2 regions of the Kocuria oceani genome follow, and region 2 is predicted to be linked to the other one. Evidence: riboswitches for the same ligand, from Rfam matches in the RefSeq annotation. Region 2 holds a riboswitch; the other holds the start of a gene.
The links. A riboswitch is a leader RNA that binds a small molecule or an ion and turns the genes downstream of it on or off. The one in region 2 is predicted to bind glycine.

Region 1: another riboswitch for glycine. It lies ahead of PU704_RS16230 (L-serine ammonia-lyase); the one in region 2 lies ahead of gcvP (aminomethyl-transferring glycine dehydrogenase).

The regions. Positions count from the first base shown of each region.
Region 1 is NZ_JARAMH010000017.1:82,632-86,028, reverse strand. Features, by position in the region: gene PU704_RS16235 (M24 family metallopeptidase) at 1-741, shown strand, start outside; glycine riboswitch at 881-980, shown strand; gene PU704_RS16230 (L-serine ammonia-lyase) at 1,446-2,876, shown strand; gene PU704_RS16225 (hypothetical protein) at 3,043-3,397, shown strand, end outside; gene PU704_RS16220 (mandelate racemase/muconate lactonizing enzyme family protein) at 3,319-3,397, opposite strand, start outside.
Region 2 is NZ_JARAMH010000020.1:5,937-9,333, reverse strand. Features, by position in the region: gene gcvP (aminomethyl-transferring glycine dehydrogenase) at 1-1,677, opposite strand, end outside; glycine riboswitch at 1,841-1,948, opposite strand; gene rplL (50S ribosomal protein L7/L12) at 2,069-2,452, opposite strand; gene rplJ (50S ribosomal protein L10) at 2,549-3,073, opposite strand; gene PU704_RS16705 (GNAT family N-acetyltransferase) at 3,381-3,397, opposite strand, start outside.

The DNA.
Region 1 (3,397 bases), on a different contig from region 2:
CTCGCCGAGGACTGTCTCGCGGCCCCGCTCCGGGCCGCCCGCGCGTCCCTGCTGCCCGGGGAGACGCTGCGCTACGAGGCCCTGTGCCGGGTCGCCGCCGCCGTGCTCACGGACGTGCTGAGCCGGGCCACCCCGCACAGCACCGAGCGGGAGGTCGCCGCCGAGCTGTCCGCCGGGCTGGTGCGGCGCGGCGCGGAGCCGATCGTGCTGCTGTGCAGCGGCGCGCAGCGGCTGGCGCACCGCCACCCCCTGCCGACCGCGGCCCCGCTGGGGCGGCGGGCGATGGCCGTGGTCTGCGCCCGCCGCGGCGGGCTGATCGCCAACGTGACCCGCTGGGTCCGCTTCGGTCCCGCCACCGCGCAGGAGGCCGACGCGGAGGCGGGGATCGCGGAGGTCGAGGCCGACGTCCTGGACGCCCTGCGCCCCGGGCTGCCGCTCGCGGACGTGCTCCCGATCCTCCAGCGGGCCTATCCGCGCCACGGCTTCGACGCCGGGGAGTGGACCCGGCACCACCAGGGCGGCCCCGCCGGCTACGCGGGCCGCGATCCGCGGCTGGTCCCCGGTGTCCCGGACCGGGTGCACGAGCACCAGGCCTTCGCGTGGAACCCCTCCGCCCCCGGCGCGAAGATCGAGGACACCGTGCTGCTGGGCGCCGGCGGGCCCCGGCCGCTGTCGGTGGACCCCCGCTGGCCGGTCGTCCGGGTGCGCGGCCGGGACCGCCCCGCCACGCTCGAGCGCTGAACGGCGCCGGGCCGTGGCCCGGCCGGCCGCGGCCCGGGAGACGCCGATGACCGGCGCCGCGGTGCGCGAGGGGCAGGCGCCGTTGCCTCCTGCGGCCACCTCCACTAGATTGTGCTGACAGTCACACGACTGCCGCCATCGACGCGCGGCGGGAGAGACCCGCTCGGCCACACCGATCGGGCGCCGTAGGAGCAATTCCTCCCCGGGAAACTCTCAGGCCCAAGCACCGCCGCGCCGAGGCACCTCTGGAAAGTAGCGTGGCCTGGTCCGCGCTCGCCGACGGAGCAAGCCGCACCCCCTCCGGGTGCGGCGGAAACTCTCAGGCCGTGCAACAGATCGGGGAGGAACCCGCAGACCGCGCGAGCCCACCGCGCAGAAGCCCGGAGTTCCTCGATGACGACCACCTCGGCCCGCCGCGACCGCACCGGGGCGCGCCCGTGCCGCCGGAGGCGTCCGCGGGGACACCGCCTCCGTTGGAGGCCGACCCGTCCGCGGCGAGACCTCCCCGGAGAACCCGCCGTCGTCCCCCGAGCGCATGCCGCGGACGCCGCCGGTGGGCCCGTGCGAGTCACACCCGGTCCGGTGCGGCAGCCGCCGCCGGCCGTCGTCCAGCAGGGGAGCCGGGCCGCAGCGCAGCGGCCGACGCCCTCCCGTCATCCCGTCCACCCCGTCCCGGGGCCGCCACTCTGTTCTGGAGCACCACCATGGCCATCAGCGTCTTCGATCTGTTCACCGTGGGCATCGGCCCCTCGAGCTCGCACACCGTCGGGCCCATGCGCGCCGCCCGCCGCTTCGCCGGGACCCTGGTCGCCCAGGACCTCCTGGAGCGCACCGCCGACCTGCGCGTGGACGTCTACGGGTCGCTGTCCGCCACCGGTCGCGGCCACGGCACGTTCACCGCGATCCTGCTGGGTCTGGAGGGCTACGACCCGGAGCAGGTCCGCCCCGACGAGGTGGAGGAGCGGCTGGCCGACATCGCCGGCACCGGGAGGCTGCGGCTGTGCGCGGCCCTCGGGCACCGCAGGGACCTCCGCTACGGCGTCGCGGACATGGTGCAGCACCCGCTGACCGTGCTGGAGCGGCACACCAACGGCATGCGCTTCCAGGCGCTCGACGCGGACGGAACCGTGCTCGCCGGCGAGACCTGGTTCTCCGTGGGCGGCGGGTTCATCGTCCGGGAGGGCGAGGAGGACACCGCCGCGGCCGAGCTGGAGGCCGCCAGCGCACAGGTGCCCCACCCCTTCCGCACCGCCCGGGAGCTGCTGGGCCACTGCGCGGGCACCGGCCGGCCGATCAGCGAGGTGATGCTGGCCAACGAGCGGACGTGGCGCCGTGAGGACGAGATCCGGGAGCAGCTGCTGCACATCTGGGCCGTGATGGAGGAGTGCAAGGACTCCAGCCTCCGGCGCACGGGCCCGCTGCCCGGAGGGCTGGACGTCGCCCGCCGCGCCCCGGAGTGGCACCGGCGGCTGCGCACCGAGGACCCGGACCGGGACCCGGGCTTCTGGCCGGAGTGGGTGAACCTCGTGGCCCTGGCGGTCAACGAGGAGAACGCCTCCGGCGGCCGGGTGGTCACCGCCCCCACCAACGGGGCGGCCGGCATCATCCCGGCGGTGCTGTTCTACGCCACCCACTACTCCCCCGCGGCCCGGGCCGCCGCCGCCGAGGGCCCGGAGGCGCTCGAGGCCGCCCGGCAGGACCTCGTGGTCCGGTTCCTGCTCACGGCCGGGGCGGTCGGGGTGCTCTACAAGGAGCAGGCCTCGATCTCCGGGGCCGAGGTCGGCTGCCAGGGCGAGGTGGGGTCCGCCTCCTCGATGGCCGCCGCCGGCCTGGCGGAGGTCCTCGGCGGCACGCCCGCCCAGGTGGAGAACGCCGCCGAGATCGCCATGGAGCACAACCTCGGGCTGACCTGCGACCCGATCGGCGGCCTGGTGCAGATCCCGTGCATCGAGCGCAACGCGATCGCCGCGGCCAAGGCCATCAACGCCGCCAAGATGGCCATGTGGGGGGACGGCACGCACCGGGTCAGTCTCGACCAGGTCATCGTGACGATGCGCGAGACCGGCAAGGACATGAGCCACAAGTACAAGGAGACCGCCCTGGGCGGACTCGCCGTCAACGTCGTGGAGTGCTGACCCGCCCCCGTCCCGCGGCGGAGGGACCGCCCGCGCGGCCTCCCCGCCGCGCCGGCCGCCGCGAACCGCCCGGGCGGGCACGTCGTCCGTGGTCGGCACGTCATCAAGGGGCACACTGTGCCCCGGACTGGACAAAGGTCTAGCCTCGTGCCGAGGAGGTTTGCAGATGAGAATGACCTTGGCGGACGTGGTGGCCGCTCTCGGCGTGCTGATGACGGCCCCCGCGATGGCCGGCATGGGACTCACGCTCCTCGGGGGCCGGGCCCCGTACGACCTGCTCGTCGGCACGGTGGTGCTCGGCGTCGTCCTCACGATCGCCGGTCTGGTGCCCCGCTTCGAGCAGCACCGGCTCGGCTGGGCGAGCCAGACGGACGCGCTGCTGCGGGCCCGGCAGCAGGCCCGGCGCACCCCCGACGCCCCCGGTGACCAGGGGCCGGCGGGGTCAGACCGCGGCCTCCTGCAGGGCGGGCAGCGCCTGCTGCCGCAGCGCCAGGCCGAGTCCGGGGCGGTCCAAGAGCTCC
Region 2 (3,397 bases):
GGCGAGCTCCCCCTGTGACCCGGCGTTGGGCTGGACGGACACGGCGGCGTAGCCGGTGATCTCCGCGAGCCAGGACTCCAGCTGGGCGATGAGCTCCCGGTAGCCGACGGTCTGCTCCTCGGGGGCCAGCGGGTGGATCGAGGCGAACTCGGGCCAGCTGATGGGCTCCATCTCCGCCGCCGCGTTGAGCTTCATGGTGCAGGAGCCCAGCGGGATCATGGTCCGGTCCAGGGCCAGGTCCTTGTCCGCGAGGGAGCGCAGCCAGCGCATCATCGCGGTCTCGGAGCGGTGCAGGGTGAACACCGGGTGGGCGAGGTAGGAGTCGGTGCGCAGCAGCGCGGCCGGCAGGTCCCAGCCGGCGGTCCCGTCCGCGGGGGCGGAGGCCCCGAAGGCGGCCAGCACCGCGTCCACGTCGCGCTCGTCGTGGGGCTCCCCCACCGAGACGGACACGTGGTCGGCGTCGGCCCGGCGGACGTTGACGCCGCGCTCGGCGGCGGCCGCGACGACCGCGTCGGCGCGGCCGGGCACCTCGGCCAGGACGGTGTCGAAGAACGTGCCGTGCACCACCGGCACCCCGGCGGCGGAGAGCCCCTCGGCCAGCCGCGCGGCGAGCCCGTGCACGCGCTCGGCGATGGCGCGCAGCCCGTCCGCGCCGTGGTACGCGGCGTAGGCGCCGGCGACGATGGCCAGCAGCGCCTGGGCCGTGCAGATGTTGGAGGTGGCCTTCTCGCGGCGGATGTGCTGCTCGCGGGTCTGCAGCGCCAGGCGGTAGGCCGGCCGGCCGGAGGAGTCCACCGAGACGCCCACCAGGCGACCGGGCAGATTGCGCTCCAGGCCCTTGCGGCAGGCCATGAACGCGGCGTGGGGCCCGCCGAAGAACAGGGGCACCCCGAAGCGCTGGGCGGAGCCGACGGCGATGTCCGCGCCCTGCTCCCCCGGGGAGCGCAGGAGGGTGAGGGCCAGCAGGTCGGTGGCGACGGCCACCAGCGCGCCCTGCGCGTGGGCCTGCTCCGTGCGCTCCGCCAGGTCGGCGACGTCCCCGTCGACGCCGACCTGGGTCAGGACCACGCCGAAGAACTCGCCCTCGGGCAGGCCCTCGGCGAGGTCGGCGACGACCAGGTCGATGCCCACGGCCCGGCAGCGCCCGCGCAGCACGGCGAGGGTCTGCGGCAGGGTGCGGGAGTCCACGGCGACGCGGCGGCTGCCGGACCTGCGGTTGGCGCGGCGCATCATGAGCACGGCCTCGGCCACGGCGGTGGCCTCGTCGAGCAGGGAGGCGTTGGCCAGGTCGAGGCCGGTGAGGTCCATGACGGCGTTCTGGAAGGTCAGCAGGGCCTCGAGGCGGCCCTGGGAGATCTCCGGCTGGTACGGGGTGTAGGAGGTGTACCAGGCGGGGTTCTCGAGGATGTTGCGGCGCAGCGCGGGCGGGGTGACGGTCTCGGCGTAGCCCTGGCCGATCATCTGGGTCATCACCCGGTTCTTCGCCGCGATCCGGCGCAGGGCGGTGAGCGCCTCGTGCTCCGACATGGGCTCCGGCAGCCGCAGGGGCTCGTCGCCGGCGATGCTGCGGGGGACCGCGCGGGCGACGAGCTCGTCGAGGTCGGCCGCGCCGACGGTCTCGAGCATGATCCCGGTCTCGGCCGCGTCCGGTCCGAGGTGGCGTGGAAGGAAGGACAAGGTCAGCTCCTCGTGGTTCGAGGCCCGGTGGGGCCCGTCCGACCCTCCCCGCTCTGTTCGCTGACCTGAGAGTTTTCACCGGCTCCGCGCAGGGCCGGCTTGCACCGTCGGTGGTCCCCGCCCGGGGCCGGTGGCCGGGGGCGGTTGACCTCTTCAGAGTGGCCTGCTCGCAGCGGTACGGGTGCCTGAGAGATTCCCGGGGAGGATTTGCTCCTTCGGCGCCGCCGGCCGTCCGGGGGCGGACGGCGGCGGACTCTCCCGCTGCGGGTGGGCGGCCGATGTGGTTGTGCCTCCAGTGTCCCACACCCCGGCGGGCACGGCACGAGGCCCCGGACGCCGTGCGTCCGGGGCCTCGTGGGATCGGGTGCGCCGTGGCGCCTCCGGGAGGGTCCTACTTGAGGGTGACGGTGGCGCCAGCGCCCTCGAGGGCCTCCTTGGCCTTGTCCGCGGCCTCCTTGTTGGCGCCCTCGAGGACGGCCTTGGGGGCCGAGTCCACGAGGTCCTTGGCCTCCTTGAGGCCGAGGGAGGTCAGCGCGCGGACCTCCTTGATGACCTGGATCTTCTTGTCGCCGGCGGCCTCGAGCACGACGTCGAACTCGGTCTGCTCCTCGGCCTCCTCGGCGGCGGCGGCCGGAGCGGCGGCACCGGCGACGGCCACGGGGGCGGCGGCGGTGACGTCGAAGGTCTCCTCGAAGGCCTTGACGAACTCGGAGAGCTCGATGAGGGAGAGCTCCTTGAACGCGTCGATCAGTTCAGCGGTGGTGAGCTTGGCCATGGTGTGGCTCCTTTTCGATGGTGTGCCCCGGCCGGGTTCGTCGGCGCGGGACGGTCTGGTTCCGTGGTGAGAATGTGCCTCGCGGCGGGGTGCTGGTCAGGCGCCCTGCTCCTCGACCTTGGCGCGCAGCGCCTCGGCCGTACGGACGGTCTTGGACAGCGGGGCCTGGAACAGCGCCGCGGCCTGGGACAGGGACGCCTGGGCGGCACCGGCCACCTTGGCCAGCAGCACCTCGCGGGACTCGAGGTCCGCGAGCTGCTTGATCTCCGCCTCGCTGAGGGCCTTGCCCTCGAGGTAACCGCCCTTGACGACGAGCTGCGGGTTCGCCTTGGCGAAGTCACGCAGGCTCTTGGCGGCCTCGACGGGGTCCCCCGAGATGAAGGCGATCGCGCTCGGGCCGGCGAGCTGGCCGTCGAACGCGTCGATGCCCATCTCCTTGGCCGCGATCGCGGTCAGCGTGTTCTTCACCACGGCGTACTCGGCGTTCTCACCGAGCGAGCGGCGCAGCTCCTTGAGCTGGGCCACGGTGAGGCCGCGGTACTCAGTCAGGACAGCGGCGTCCGAGTTGGAGAACAGTTCCTTCAACTCGGCGACCGCGGCTGCCTTTTCCGGGTTCGCCATGGTACTCCTTCCGGTCTTCGATGCCGGCCGCTGCCGGAAGGGCCCGGGCACAGAAAAAGCCCCGCGCAGATGCCCGGGGCTCCGCGGCCCACCCCTGGTCCGGGGCGTGCTCGCCGTGCTGGTTCACCTGCGCTGGCCGTTCCTGGCGGAACTCTTACGGCTGCTCCCCGTTCCGCACGCTCCTGAACGGGAGCGCACGAGGCAGGGAGAACACGACCGGCGGTCTTTGGTACAGCCCACCCTACCCGAGGGCCCCGGGGCCGCCAAATCGGCGCCGCCCGCGCGAAGCGGCTCCGTCCCCGGGCGGTCAGGCCGCCGGGAACT